Linked DNA regions of Salipiger sp. CCB-MM3. The protein of the gene in region 1 binds, or shares a complex with, the protein of each later gene. Links are inferred from orthologs where the notes say so. Each region holds a gene or a part of one and is shown on either strand. Other genes may lie near its edges.

The links. The genes of interacting proteins can lie anywhere in the genome.
Region 2: the proteins of scpA (region 1) and meaB are in contact, whole or in part, in a crystal structure (PDB 8DPB), measured with the Methylorubrum extorquens proteins. The link is inferred for Salipiger sp. CCB-MM3 from one-to-one orthologs. Residues at the interface, in SOR27001.1 of Methylorubrum extorquens: Glu577, Glu578, Asn579, Asp580, Gly581, Arg582, Arg583, Arg585, His596, Ala604, Ser605, Ala608, Asp609, Gly611, Phe612, Asp613, Val614, Asp615, Ile616, Gly617, Pro618, Leu619, Glu625, Arg628, Gln629, Val631, Glu632, Asn633, Asp634, Glu661; in SOR26638.1 of Methylorubrum extorquens: Arg20, Ala21, Ala24, Arg25, Thr28, Ser32, Arg33, Arg34, His37, Thr98, Gly99, Gly100, Ser101, Ile102, Leu103, Lys106, Thr107, Ala110, Ala113, Ile114, Asp115, Arg116, Ala118, Phe119, Ile120, Arg121, Pro122, Pro124.

What each region holds. Positions count from the first base shown.
Region 1 is NZ_CP014596.1:618,020-625,255, forward strand. The notes cover bases 3,011-5,983. They hold scpA (methylmalonyl-CoA mutase), read left to right. Parts: upstream 3,011-3,415; coding sequence 3,416-5,551; downstream 5,552-5,983. Other genes in these bases: AYJ57_RS16715 (DUF4174 domain-containing protein), read right to left, coding at 3,011-3,237; AYJ57_RS25935 (hypothetical protein), read right to left, coding at 5,580-5,762; AYJ57_RS16725 (VOC family protein), read left to right, coding at 5,849-5,983. Outside these bases: AYJ57_RS16705 (hypothetical protein), read left to right, coding at 304-510; AYJ57_RS16710 (acetyl-CoA carboxylase biotin carboxylase subunit), read left to right, coding at 721-2,721; more of AYJ57_RS16715, read right to left, coding at 2,776-3,010; more of AYJ57_RS16725, read left to right, coding at 5,984-6,463; AYJ57_RS16730 (GNAT family N-acetyltransferase), read left to right, coding at 6,460-6,939; AYJ57_RS16735 (molecular chaperone DjiA), read left to right, coding at 7,042-7,236. UniProt on the Escherichia coli protein: Catalyzes the interconversion of succinyl-CoA and methylmalonyl-CoA. Could be part of a pathway that converts succinate to propionate.
Region 2 is NZ_CP014596.1:355,660-362,701, reverse strand. The notes cover bases 3,013-5,818. They hold meaB (methylmalonyl Co-A mutase-associated GTPase MeaB), read left to right. Parts: upstream 3,013-3,817; coding sequence 3,818-4,819; downstream 4,820-5,818. Other genes in these bases: AYJ57_RS15525 (copper chaperone PCu(A)C), read left to right, coding at 5,430-5,818; rpmB (50S ribosomal protein L28), read left to right, coding at 4,937-5,227; argE (acetylornithine deacetylase), read left to right, coding at 3,013-3,695. Outside these bases: AYJ57_RS15550 (extracellular solute-binding protein), read left to right, coding at 1-855; AYJ57_RS15545 (amidohydrolase), read left to right, coding at 934-2,592; more of argE, read left to right, coding at 2,589-3,012; more of AYJ57_RS15525, read left to right, coding at 5,819-5,867; AYJ57_RS15520 (NAD-dependent deacylase), read right to left, coding at 5,871-6,560; AYJ57_RS15515 (low molecular weight protein-tyrosine-phosphatase), read left to right, coding at 6,637-7,042. UniProt on the Escherichia coli protein: Binds and hydrolyzes GTP. Likely functions as a G-protein chaperone that assists AdoCbl cofactor delivery to the methylmalonyl-CoA mutase (MCM) ScpA and reactivation of the enzyme during catalysis.

The DNA of each region.
Region 1 (7,236 bases):
TCACCGTTACCCTTCCCCTCGCGGGCGCTGCGGCTCATCCCCTGACCGCACGCCCGCTTCTTTTCTTTCAGAGCATGGCGCATCGGCGTTTGGTTTTGCCAAGCGCAGAGCAGATTTGCGCGCGACCGCCAGCCTGTCGTTGCGTCAACGTAGTGGCCGATCGGCAGGCTTGCGCAGCGCCGCGCACCCGGATCGGCGGGCAGGCGCCCACGCCGGGACAAAAGCGAAAGATGTATGGAACCTTTACCAATTCCGTGGCGTTGAGGAGCGACTTCAACTTACGGAACACAGGGAGTTTCCCACATGCAAAACGTTATTCGCATCGTCGCAGTCCTCGGGGTTTTTGGTGTCGCAGCCTGTGAGAACTCGGACCTTCCGCGCGCAGGCATCGGCGCTGGCGCAGGCTACCTCGTCGACCGCGCCACGGGTGGTGACGGCACCATCGGTGCTGCTGTCGGCGCGACCGCAGGCGTGGTCTGCGACGACGTCACCCCGCAGTACTGCAACTAATCACGCGCAGCGGCGCGGCGAGCTTCGCCGCGCGCTGACAGTAACGATTTCCAAGGCCGCCGGAGCGTCTCGCTCCGGTGGCCTTTTTGCTGCGCCGTCGCCCGTTTCGACGCCAGCCAACATCCCCGCCAACACCCCCGATACTCTGTCAGCCGCGCCCCGGACCTGCGGCCAAAAAACGCGCCAAAAAACGCTACGAAAGGGAGAGACATGTTCGACAAGATCCTGATCGCCAACCGCGGTGAGATCGCCTGCCGGGTCATCAAGACCGCGCGCAAGATGGGCATCCAGACCGTGGCGGTCTATTCGGACGCCGACAAACACGCGCTGCACGTGGAAATGGCGGATGAGGCGGTGCACATCGGCCCGCCGCAGGCCAACCAGTCCTACATCGTGATCGACAAGATCATGGGCGCGATCCAGCAGACCGGCGCGCAGGCGGTGCATCCGGGCTATGGCTTCCTGTCGGAAAACCCCAAGTTCGCCGAGGCGCTCGAAGCCGCTGGCGTTGCCTTCATCGGCCCGCCCAAGGGCGCGATCGAAGCGATGGGCGACAAGATCACCTCGAAGAAGATCGCCCAAGAGGCCGGTGTCTCGACTGTGCCCGGCTATATGGGGCTGATCGAAGATGCCGAGGAGGCGGTGAAGATTTCGGGCGAGATCGGCTACCCGGTGATGATCAAGGCCTCGGCTGGCGGCGGCGGCAAGGGCATGCGCATCGCATGGACCGACGAGGAGGCGCGCGAGGGCTTCCAGTCGTCCAAGAACGAGGCGGCCAATTCCTTCGGCGACGACCGGATCTTTATCGAGAAATTCGTCACCCAGCCGCGCCACATCGAGATTCAGGTGCTCTGCGACGCGCATGGGGGCGGCATCTACCTCAACGAGCGTGAATGCTCGATCCAGCGCCGCAACCAGAAGGTCGTCGAAGAGGCCCCGAGCCCCTTCCTCGATCCCGAGACCCGCAAGGCGATGGGCGAGCAGGCGGTCGCTCTGGCCAAGGCGGTGGGCTACACCAGCGCCGGTACGGTGGAATTCATCGTCGATGGCGAAAAGAACTTCTACTTCCTCGAGATGAACACCCGCCTGCAGGTGGAACACCCGGTGACCGAGCTGATCACCGGCGTCGATCTGGTCGAGCAGATGATCCGCGTCGCCAATGGCGAGCCGCTGTCGATCACCCAGGACGATGTGAAGATCGACGGCTGGGCGATCGAGAACCGCCTTTATGCCGAGGATCCCTATCGCGGATTCCTGCCCTCCATTGGGCGCCTCACCCGCTACCGTCCGCCCGCCGAGGGCGAGTTGCATGGCGGCATCGTGCGCAACGACACCGGCGTCTACGAGGGCGGCGAGATCTCGATGTATTACGACCCGATGATCGCCAAGCTCTGCACATGGGCGCCGACCCGCGAGCAGGCCATCGAGGTCATGCGCAACGCGCTCGACAGTTTCGAGGTCGAGGGCATCGGGCACAACCTGCCGTTCCTTGCCGCCGTCATGGACCACGAGCGTTTTATCTCGGGCAATATCACCACCGCTTTCATCGCCGAGGAATATCCCGACGGTTTCGAAGGGGTGACGCTGGCCGAACCCGCGCTGCGCGACGTGGCCGCCGCCTGCGCCGCGATGAACCGGGTGGCCGAGATCCGGCGCACCCGTATCTCCGGCACACTCGACAACCACGAGCGCAAGGTGGGCGATCACTGGAACGTCACGCTGCAGGGCGAAAGCTTCGATCTGGTGCTGAGCGCCGACAAGGACGGCACCTCGGTCGAGTTTGCCGACGGCGCGACGCTGCGGGTCACCGGCACATGGACCCCGGGGCAGGCGCTGGCGCATATGCAGGTGGACGGCAAGCCGCTGGTGCTGAAGGTCGGCAAGATCCCCGGCGGGTTCCACATCCGCAGCCGCGGCGCCGATCTGAAGGTCAATGTGCGCACCCCGCGGCAGGCCGAACTTGCGCGGCTGATGCCCGAGAAACTGCCGCCCGACACCTCGAAGATGCTGCTCTGCCCGATGCCGGGTCTCATCGTGAAGGTGAACGTGGCCGAAGGTGACGAGGTTCAGGAAGGTCAGGCGCTCTGCACCGTCGAGGCGATGAAGATGGAGAACATCCTGCGGGCCGAGCGCAAGGGCACCGTCAAGAAGGTCAACGCCGGGCCGGGCGACAGTCTGGCGGTGGACGACGTGATCATGGAGTTCGAATGAGCCCATGGTCCGCGCGCCGCGCATAAGGCTCCAAGGCGGGGGCCTCGGCTCCCGCTACTGCCGCAGCGCGTCGCGGCGGTCGCGCACCTCTTGCTGGCGCAGCGGCTGCTTGTCGATGGAGCGGGTGATCTCGCGCACATCCCACGGGCTGGGTTTGCGCAGGATGACCGAACCGTCCTTGGCCAGCAGCATGATCATGAAGCCGCGCGGGCGCATCGCCCGGCGGATCGGGCTGCGCGTGGCGGGGTCGGTATCGGTGATCACCACGACGTCGCGATCGGTCAGCGCATCGAGCCGCTCGGTGATCAGCTGGATCTGCTGCACGTATCGCGGATCGCTCGGGTTGTCGGCAAAGACCAGAAGCGGGCGCTTGAGCCAGAGAAACTCGTCGAGCGTCGACTCGCCTGCGGGGCGGATCGGCTCGTCGATGCTGGGCGTCTCGGCGCCCTGTGCCGCCCCGAATCCCGCGGCGAGGGTTAGAAATCCAAGCAGGGCGAGGGCGATACGTCGGTTCATACTTCAAAATATAGGCAAAGCTCCGGCGGCTGCACAGGGCTTGCCGCGCGGGCTGACAAAAAATTTAGGCACGGCCTGCGCCAAATGGCGTCTCGGCGCTGCCGGATGATCACGAACGGAGGATGCCGCGCAGGTCGGGACCGCCCGCCTGCAGGCTGCTAGGAGAGAGGACGAGAGGATGACGGCCAAGAAGGACGACTGGCGCCAGCTCGCGGAGAAGGAACTGCGGGGGCGCCCGCTCGATGACCTGACGTGGCACACGCTCGAGGGGATCGACGTGCAGCCGCTCTATACCGCCGAGGACACGGCGGATCTGCCGCATATGGGCACGCTGCCGGGCTTTGGGCCCTTCACCCGCGGGGTGAAGGCGACGATGTACGCGGGCCGTCCGTGGACCATCCGGCAGTACGCCGGGTTCTCCACCGCCGAAGACTCCAACGCCTTTTACCGCAAGGCGCTGGCGGCGGGGCAGCAGGGCGTTTCAGTGGCCTTCGATCTGGCCACCCACCGCGGCTATGACAGCGACCACGAGCGCGTCGTCGGCGATGTCGGCAAGGCGGGCGTGGCGATCGACAGCGTCGAGGACATGAAGATCCTTTTCGACGGTATCCCGCTCGACAAGATCTCCGTATCGATGACCATGAACGGCGCGGTGATCCCGATCCTCGCCAGTTTCATCGTCGTGGGCGAAGAGCAGGGGCATGATCGCGCGGTGCTGTCGGGGACCATCCAGAACGACATTCTCAAGGAGTTCATGGTCCGCAACACCTACATCTACCCGCCCGAGCCTTCGATGCGGATCATCTCGGACATTATCGAATACACCTCCAACGAGATGCCGAAATTCAACTCGATCTCGATCTCCGGCTACCACATGCAGGAGGCCGGGGCGAACCTCGTGCAGGAGCTGGCCTACACGCTGGCCGACGGGCGCGAATACGTGCGCGCGGCGATCGAGGCGGGCATGGATGTCGACAAATTCGCCGGGCGGCTGTCGTTCTTCTTCGCCATCGGCATGAACTTCTTCATGGAGGCGGCCAAGCTGCGCGCGGCGCGCACGCTCTGGCACCGCATCATGACCGAGTTCGGCGCCAAGTCCGACCGCTCGAAGATGCTGCGCACCCACTGCCAGACCTCGGGTGTGAGCCTGCAGGAGCAGGACCCCTACAACAACGTCATCCGCACCGCCTATGAGGCGATGAGCGCGGTGCTCGGTGGCACCCAGTCGCTGCACACAAACGCGCTTGACGAGGCAATTGCGCTGCCCACCGAGTTCTCGGCCCGGATCGCGCGCAACACCCAGCTCATCCTGCAGGAAGAGACCGGGGTGACCAATGTGGTCGACCCGCTGGCGGGGTCTTACTACGTGGAAAGCCTCACCAACGAGCTGATCGAGAAGGCATGGGCGCTGATCGAAGAGGTCGAGGAGATGGGCGGCATGACCAAGGCCGTTGCCTCGGGCATGCCCAAGTTGCGGATCGAAGAGACTGCGGCGCGCCGTCAGGCGCAGATCGACCGCGGCGAAGAGGTGATCGTCGGCGTCAATAAATACCGCAAGGACAAGGAAGACCCGATCGACATCCTCGATATCGACAACGCCAAAGTCCGCGAGAGCCAGATCGCGCGGCTGGAAAAGGTGCGGTCGAGCCGGGATCAAGCGGCCTGTGACGCGGCGTTGGCCGAGCTCACCCGCCGTGCGCAAGAGGGCGGCAACCTGCTGGAAGCCGCGGTCGAAGCCGCCCGTGCTCGGGCCTCTGTCGGAGAGATTTCCATGGCCATGGAAAAGGAATTCGGGCGCCATCGCGCCGAGGTGAAAACCCTCGCCGGTGTCTATGGCGCCGCCTATGAAGGCGACGAGGGCTTTGCCCAGATCCAGAAGGACGTCGAGAGCTTCGCCGAGGCCGAAGGCCGCCGCCCGCGGATGCTGGTGGTCAAGATGGGCCAGGACGGTCACGACCGCGGCGCCAAGGTCATCGCCACCGCCTTTGCCGACATCGGCTTTGACGTCGACGTCGGCCCGCTGTTCCAGACGCCCGCCGAAGCGGCGCAGGACGCCATCGACAACGACGTGCATATCGTCGGCATCTCGTCGCAGGCCGCCGGGCACAAGACGCTCGCGCCGCAACTGGTCGAGGAGCTGAAGGCGCAGGGCGCAGGGGATATCATCGTGATCTGCGGCGGGGTGATCCCGCATCAGGATTACGAGTTCCTCTACAAGGCCGGGGTCAAGGCGATCTTTGGGCCGGGCACCAATATCCCGGCTGCCGCCAAAGAGATCCTCGGTCTCATCGGCACGCCGCGCGCCGCCGAGTAAGCCGCACGCCCCAGTTCGTGCCGCTGGCTTAGATCAGCGGCACGAAGGGCACGCCGCAGGCGGCAAGGCCGAGGGTGGCGATCAGCATCACGGTCAGGGTGCGGATTTTCATGGGCGTGCTCCTTGCCTCGTGGCGGCCGGTTCCGTTGCCCGCCGCCTTTGCCGGGCAGACTATGTGCTGCCGCCGCATCGGGCCAGCGCTGCGCGACATTTTCTTGTGCCCGCGTGTCCATTTCCCGATTGCACCCCCCTTCGCCACGGCTAACGTGGTGCGGGTGCAACAGGAGCGGAGGGACGATGCTCGAGCTTGATCATGTGGCGGTGCTTGGGGAGACGCTGGCAGAGGCTGTGAGCCATGCCGAAAGCGCCTTGGGACTGCCGCTTTCGCCGGGCGGGGCGCATCCCGATTTCGGCACGCATAACTTCCTGCTCGGGCTGGAAAACGACCTATATCTCGAGGCCATCGCCGTCGATCCTTCGGCGCCCGATCCCGGGCGTCCGCGCTGGTTCGGGCTCGATGGGTTCACAGGGCCCGCGCGGCTCGACAAATGGGTGTGCCGGGTGCCGGATCTGGATGCGGCGCTGAAGGTGCTTCCCATGGCAGGGGAGGCTGTGGCAGTCACCCGCGGCGCGCTCAGCTGGAAGATCTCGGTGCCGCGCGACGGGCTGCTGCCCTTTGACGGCATGTTCCCGGCGCTGATCGAATGGGTCAGCCCGGTGCCCCCGGGCGTGTCGCTTGCGGGGGCGGGCATCCGACTCGACCGGCTGACCGTGGCGCATCCGCAGGCGGACGCGTTGCAGGCGCTGCTCGCACCGCATCTGAACGTGCCGCTGGCCGAGTTCGAGGTCGAGGCCAAGCCCGCCCTGCGCGGCAGTTTCGTCACCGTCTCGGGCTCGCGGGTGCTGCAATGATCATCCGCGCCGCCAACAGTGAGGACGCCGCCGCCATCACGGCGATCTGGAACCCGATCATCGACGACAGCGCCGCTACCTTTACCAACCTGCGCAAAACGCCCGAGGGCCTGCAGGCCGACATCGCGGCGCGCGGTCCGGCTTTCCTCGTGGCCGAGGAAGACGGGCTGCTGCTGGGCTTTGCCACCTTCTTTCCGTTTCGCGGCGGGCCGGGCTATGCCCAAACCAAGGAGCACACGGTGATCCTCGGCCCGGCGGCGCGCGGGCGCGGCGTGGGACGGGCGCTGATGACCGCCCTGATCGAAGAGGCGCGCGGGCAGGGGGTACATTCGCTGTTTGCCGGGGTCTCGGGCGAGAATGACGCGGGCGTCGCCTTCCATGCGGCGCTGGGCTTTCGCGAGGTCGCCCGGCTGCCGGAAGTGGGGTTCAAGTTCGGACGCTGGATGGATCTGGTGCTGATGCAGAAATTCCTGTGACCGCTTTCGGTGAGGCCCGGCCTCACCCGGTTCTGACAGAAAATTTAGCCGACTTCTCATTGTCGCACTGACAGTTGCCGCGTTGCCGCGTAAACTGCGGAAATGTCGATTTGGTCGCGCATCTCTGAAGCACTCGCCGCCCTTGCCAAGGGCGAGGGGCTTACCGCTGTCTTCGAGAAACTTCGCCAGCCGCCCGAACGCAGCGTCGCCTTCACCATCGCGGTCATCGCGCTGTCGGCAAAGATGGCCAAGGCCGACGGGCAGGTCACGCGCAATGAGGTCGCCGCCTTCCGCGAG
Region 2 (7,042 bases), 260 kb from region 1 along the record:
CAGTCTAACGAGGATGCGCTGACCAAGCTGCAGGCAGGCTCGTCGGGCTATGACATCGTGACCCCCTCGCAGCACTTCGTGAAGATCATGATCGACGAGGGGCTGCTGGAAGACATCGGTGCGAAAGATCTCGCCGCCTACGCGCAGGTGGACGACAAATGGAAGGGCAAGTGGTGGGATCCTGAAAACGCCTATTCGATCCCGCTCGCCTATGGCACCGCAGGGTTTGCGGTGAACCGCGACGTCTATGAGGGCCCGATCGACAGCTGGGAGGTCTATTTCACCCCGCCCGCCGATCTGAAGGGCAAGGTGGCCTCGCTGTCTTACCCGGATGAGGTTGTGGGCGCGGCGCAGCTCTATCTCGGCGTGCCCTTCTGCTCGGAGGACAAATCCGAGATGAAGAAGGTCTACGATCTGCTGATGGCGCAAAAGCCCGACGTGGCCGCCTACAGCTCGGACAACATCGAAAACCGCATCGGCACAGGTGAGGTCGGCGCGCACTTCTGGTGGGACGGCAACGTGCTGAAAACCCGCAATGCGGGCTCGAACATCGTCTACGCCGAGCCCAAAGAGGGTCTCGTGGGCTGGCTCGACAGCTTCGTCGTGCCGAAGGGCGCCGAGAACGTCGAAGGTGCGAAGCAGTTCATCGACTTCATGTCCGAGGTGGAGAACGCGACGATCCAGTACAACTACTACGCCCACTCTTCGCCGGTGGAGCTGGACCTCGAGAAAGCCAAATACACCCCCGAGAACGCCCCCGAACTGTTCCCGACGGTGCCGGTCGAATTCTCCAAGGCCTGCTCGCCCGCGGCGCAGGATCTGGTGACCAAGGTCTGGACCGACCTGCTGCAATAAGCGCTGAACCCGCAATTGCCACGCCCGGCCGGAGACGCTCTGGCCGGGCGCCTTCCATTGATCGAAAGCCCCGATGCCATGACCCGCACCAGCCCGCAGACGCTCGAAATCCACAATGCGCGCGACATCTTCAGCCGCGCGCCCGTGTCCCTGCGGCTCAAGGACGGGCGGATCGACTGGATCGGTACGCCCGGCGCCATGCCAGACGGAGAGATGCCCGCTCGGCGGATCGAGGCGGGGGGGCTTTGGGTCTCGCCCGGCCTATGCGACAGTCATCTGCACCTCTTTCAGGGCGGCGTGACGCTGGGTCAGTTGAACCTCTTCGGGATCGACACCCGCGCAGCGTTCGCGGCGGCGCTGACCGCCTATCGCCAAGGCCGCGAAGGCAGTCCTTTGCTCTGCGCCATTTCGGCGAATTATGAAATTCTCGGCCCCGGCACGCGGCCCGACCGACATGCTCTTGATGCGCTGCTGCCCGATCAACCGCTGATGGTCTACGCGGTCGATCTGCACACCGCATGGGCCAACACCGCCGCGCTTGCCGCGGCGGGGCTGATGGATGAAATCCCGGAGGTGAAGAACGCCGAGATCGTGCTCGGGCCGGATGGCAAACCGAACGGCGAGCTGCGCGAGGGCAACGCCATGCGCCTCGTCGGCAGGCTCTCGGCCCATGGCGGGCGCGACAATGCGGCGATGGCGGGGGATGAGCCCGGCCCGGTGAGCGAGGCCGACCGTGCCGCCGACAAGGCTGCCATTGCCGCCGCGATGAAGGCCTGCGCGGCCTATGGGATCACCACCGCCGTCAATATGGACGGCAACCTCTATCAGGCCGAGTTGCTCTCGGAGATGGAGCGGGATGGCGCGCTGCCGATCCGCGTCTCTCTGGCGATGCGGCTGTCGCCCTCGCATGACGACACCCGCATCAATGAGTTGATCGAGGCCGCCACGCGCAAAGGCTCGGAGAAGCTCTCCTTTGGCCGCATCAAGATGTTCCTTGATGGCGTCTTCGACACATGGACCGCCTATCGCACCGATGATTACCCGGACCGTCAGGGCTTTCGCAGCGCGCCGCTGTTCACGCACGAGCGCTTTACCGCGCTTTGCGAAGACGCCGATGCGAGGGGGCTGCAAATTCAGGTGCATTGCGTCGGCGATGCCGCCGTGCGCACGGCGCTCGACGGCTATGAGGCGGCGCGCGCAAAGAACGGTGCCCGCGATGCCCGCCACCGGGTCGAGCATATCGACATGCTGCACCCAGACGATCTGGCCCGCTTCGCTGCGCTCGACGTGGTGGCCTCGATGCAGCCGGTGCATCCGCCGGGCTCCAGCGGCCTGCCGCTCGAGCCGACCGTGTCGATCATGGGCCGTGACCGTTGGCAGGACACATTTCCATGGAAGACCCTGCAGGACGCGGGTGCCACGCTCGCCTTTGGCACCGACTGGCCGACCGCGCCGCTCTCGCCGTTCAATGCGATCCATTCGGCGCTCTCGCGAGAGCCGTGGGCCGAGGATGTGCCGGACCAGCGCATTCCTTTCGAGGCGGTGATCGAGGCTTATACGTTCGGCGGGGCCCATGCGCTCTTTGCCGAGAGCACACGCGGGGCGCTGCAGCCGGGCATGGCGGCGGATGTGGTGCTGCTCGATGGCGATCCGCGGGCGCTGGTCGCGGGTGCTGGCGCCTGCCGGGCCGCGCTCACCATCTGCGATGGCGCCGTGGTCTTTGAGGCAGACGCATGAGGCTGGCCCGCGTCGAAGAACTGCTCGCCACGCTGGTCGGCTTTCCCACGGTGTCGGCGAGTTCGAACCTTGCGCTGATCGACTGGGTCGAGGGGTTTCTGAACCGGGCGGGTTTCACCGTGACCCGCATTGCGGCAGAGGGGGCACCCAAAGCCGGGCTGCTGGCGCGCTTCGGCGAGGGCGAGGGGGGCGTTCTGCTGTCGGCCCACACCGATGTGGTGCCAACGGATGGGCAGAGGTGGAGCGTCGATCCGTTTTCCCTGACCCGGCGCGGGGATCGTCTGCTGGGGCGCGGGACGACCGATATGAAGGGGTTCATCGCCTGCGTGCTCGCTCTGGCCGAAACGCTGCGCGACGCGCCGCCCAAGTGCCCGGTGATGATCGCGCTCAGCTGGGATGAGGAAGTGGGCTGCCGCGGCATCCCGCAGATGATCGACCGGGTGATCCCCGAGCTTGGCCGCCCCGACCTCTGCATCGTCGGAGAGCCAACGCTGATGCGTCTTGGCATCGGGCACAAGGGCAAGGCGAGCTACCGCGCCACCTGCCACGGCGAGGCGAAGCATTCGGCCATGGCGCCGCGCTTCACCAATGCGCTGCATCTCGCCGCCGAGCTGATCGCGGCCCTGCGCGCCGCGCAGGAGAGGCTGGCCGAGCAGGGCGCGCAGGACGCGGCCTATGATATCGCCAGTTCCACCGTGCACGCCGGACGGATGCAGGGCGGCGTGGCGCTCAACATCGTACCCGAGCATGCCGAGGTGGAGTTCGAGATCCGCCATCTGGCGCAGGAGCGGGCCGAGGACATCCTCGCGGGGATCGAAAGCGACCTGCCCGAAGGGATCGAGATCACCCGCACCGGCGCCTATCCCGGGCTCGACACCGACCCGTCCCGGCCAGAGATCGCGCCTCTGGCGGCACTGCTGCCCGATGCCGCGCCGCTCAAGGTCTCCTATGGCACCGAGGCGGGTTTCTTTGCCGCGCTGGGGATTCCCACAGTGGTCTGCGGGCCGGGCACCATGGCGGACGGGCACCAGCCCGACGAATCCATCGCCCGCGCCCAGCTGGACCTCTGCTGCGACGTGCTGGACCGGTTGCTGCGCGGCTGACACTCTTTCCGGGGCCCGCCTAGGCTCTTTCATCTCGCTGCGATTTTTCCGCGCGGTGCTACCGCGCGGGTGGACATTGCCTGCGCCCGTGGCCCAAATCGGGGCAAACGGAGCGAGGTGGCATGGATATCGAGGATCTGGCAGCACGGATCGAGGCCGGGGAGCGGCGCGCTCTGGCACGCGCAATCACGCTGGTGGAAAGCGGGCGGGCCGATCACCGGGCGCAGGCAACGGCGCTGATGGAGCGGCTGCGCGGGCAGGGCCGGGGCCGCGAAGGGCTGCGCATCGGCCTCTCGGGCACGCCCGGCGTCGGCAAATCCACCTTCATCGAAGCCTTCGGCATGATGCTGACGGGGCAGGGGCTCAAGGTTGCCGTGCTGGCGGTCGATCCCTCCTCGGCGCGCTCGGGGGGCTCGATCCTCGGCGACAAGACCCGCATGGAGCGGCTCTCGCGCGACCGCAACGCCTTTATCCGGCCCTCTCCGGCGCAATCCCAACTGGGCGGTGTGGCGCGCCGCACGCGCGAGGCAATCGGTCTCTGCGAGGCCGCTGGCTTCGACGTGATCCTGATCGAGACCGTGGGGGTGGGGCAATCCGAGACCATGGTGGCCGAGATGTCCGATCTCTTCCTGCTGCTGCTGGCCCCGGCGGGCGGCGACGAGCTGCAGGGGGTCAAGCGCGGCATCATGGAGAGCGCCGACATCATCCTCATCAACAAGGCCGACGGCGACCTCAAGGCCACCGCGACGCGCACCTGCGCCGACTATGCAGGTGCGCTGCGGCTGCTGCGCAAGCGCCCGCAGGACCCAGACGGCTTTCCCAAGGCGCTCACCGTCTCGGCGCTCGAGGAGGCGGGGCTGGAGGCCGCGTGGCAGGAGATGCAGGCGCTGACCGACTGGCGCCGCGAGGCCGGTCAATTCGCCGCCCGCCGCGCCGAGCAGGCCCGCCACTGGTTCGAGGCAGAGGTGCGCGAGGGGCTGCTCTCGCGGCTGCGTCAGGAGCCGGTACGCGGCGCAATGGAGGCGCTTGCAAGCCGCGTCGAATCCGGCGAGATAGTGCCCGCGCGCGCGGCAGATGAAATCCTCCGGACTTATCTACCGGCCTTTGCCGGGAAGGGCACTTGACGCCAACCGGCCTTGGAGCTAGAGAAGCGCGACCAGATTCCGGGCGCTGTGAAAGCGGCGCCCTTTGATATTGGCGGAAGGCCCGCTTTCGCCCCGAGACATGAAGGAATGGACCAAATGTCGCGCGTATGCGAACTGACCGGCAAAGGCCCCATGACGGGCCACAACGTGAGCCACGCCAACAACAAAACCAAGCGTCGCTTTCTGCCCAACCTGAACGACGTTACTCTGCAGTCGGAAACCCTTGGCCGCGGCGTTAAGCTGCGCATCTCGGCTTCCGCTCTGCGTTCGGTCGACCACCGCGGTGGCCTCGACAAGTTCCTCGCCAAGGCGAAGGACACCGAACTGAGCGCCAACGCGCTGAAAGTCAAAAAAGAAATCGCAAAGGCTCAGACGGCGCAAGCCTAATCTGGTCCACAGAGATTTCCACAGCCCCGAAGCAGCCTGCTTCGGGGCTGTTTTCGTTTGTTTTTATGTGCTTGGTCTGCTGTGCTCAGCGGGGCTGTCGAACCTTCCCCAAAAGTTATCCCCACGTCATGCCCTTGCGTCGCCTCTGGGGATGGTTCACGAAACCGCTGTAAGCTTCGGTGTTTGGGGAGGAATGTTAAACATGCAGGTGAACCTTTTTGCGGCGATGGCGCTCGCGCTGTCCACAGTGGTAGCCGGACACGCCAAGGCTGAGATCATTGTCGAGGATGCCTACGCCCGCGCGGCCATGCCCTCGGCGCCCACCGGCGCGATCTTCATGACGTTGCGCAACGACGGCCCCGAGGACGCGCGACTCGTTTCGGTTGAGTCGGACGCCGCCGCCAAGACTGAGCTTCACACTCATATCGCAGGCGAGGATGGCGTGATGCGGATGCGCCCGATTGAGGGCGGGCTGGTGATTCCCGCCGGTGGCAGCCACGCGCTGGCCCGCGGCGGCGACCACGTCATGCTGATGGGCCTCACCCACCCGCTCGATCAAGGCGCGCAGATCGGCCTGACGCTGGGATTCGAGTCTGGCGAAGAGATTCGCATCGACGTGCCGGTCGATCTGGAGCGCTGAGCTTCAGCCCGCCAGCAGGTCCTCAACCCAAAGCGGCACGATCCGGCTCGCCGGTCCGACCCGATGCTCGGCAAAGAGTCGCGAGCCGTCGCTGTCGGCGAGGTTGAGCTCCACCGTATGGGCCCCGGCATAGGTCGCCTCCTGCACGAAGCCAGCGGCAGGATAAACCTGCCCGGAGGTGCCAATGGCGGCAAAGAGATCGCAGCTTCCGAGGTGCTCGGCGATCTCGTCCATGTAATAGGGCATCTCTCCGAACCAGACGATGTCGGGGCGCGTCGCGGCGCGCCCGCAACTGGGGCAGGGTTCGGCAGGGGCCATGACCAGCGGCGCCGTCCAGCGAGACCCGCAGACGGCGCAGAGCGCGCCTTCAAGCGCCCCATGCATGTGCAGCGCCTTGGCGCCCGCCGCCTCATGCAGCCCGTCGACGTTCTGGGTCACAAGGATCACCTCGCCCGCATGCTCGCGCTGCAGACGCGCAAGGGCAGCATGGGCCGCGTTGGGCGTGGCCTCGGCGGCCTGCGCTCGGCGGGCGTTGTAGAAGTCATGCACCAGCGTGGGGTTGCGGGCAAAACCCTCGGGCGTGGCCACATCCTCGATCCGGTGCTGTGCCCAAAGCCCGCCCTCGTCGCGGAAGGTGCCCAGCCCGCTTTCGGCAGAGATGCCTGCTCCGGTGAGAATGACGATCTTGCCCAGCTTTGCCAATTTGTCCGTCTCCTGCTTTGCGCCTGCCGCGTGGACAGGCTATCACCGGCCCCGGAAGGAGACCCGCATGGCTTACCGTATCCTCTTTGTCTGCTTGGGCAATATCTGCCGCTCTCCCTCGGCGGAGGGGGTGCTGCGTGTGAGGGCCGCAGAGCGCGGCGTCGCGCTCGAGATTGACAGCGCCGGCACCGGAGACTGGCATGTGGGCGAGCCGCCCTACGGTCCGATGCAGCGCGCGGCGCGGACCCGCGGCTACGATCTGTCGCGGCTGCGCGCGCGGCAGGTGGCGGCCGAGGATTTCCACCGCTTCGATCTGATCATCGCCATGGACCCGTCGAACCTCGAAAATCTCGAGCGCCTGCGCCCGGCACAGGGTGGGGCCGAGCTGCGCCTCTTCACCGATTACGCGCCGGGCAGTGGTGCCACCGAGGTGCCCGATCCCTACTACACACGCGATTTTGACGGCACGCTCG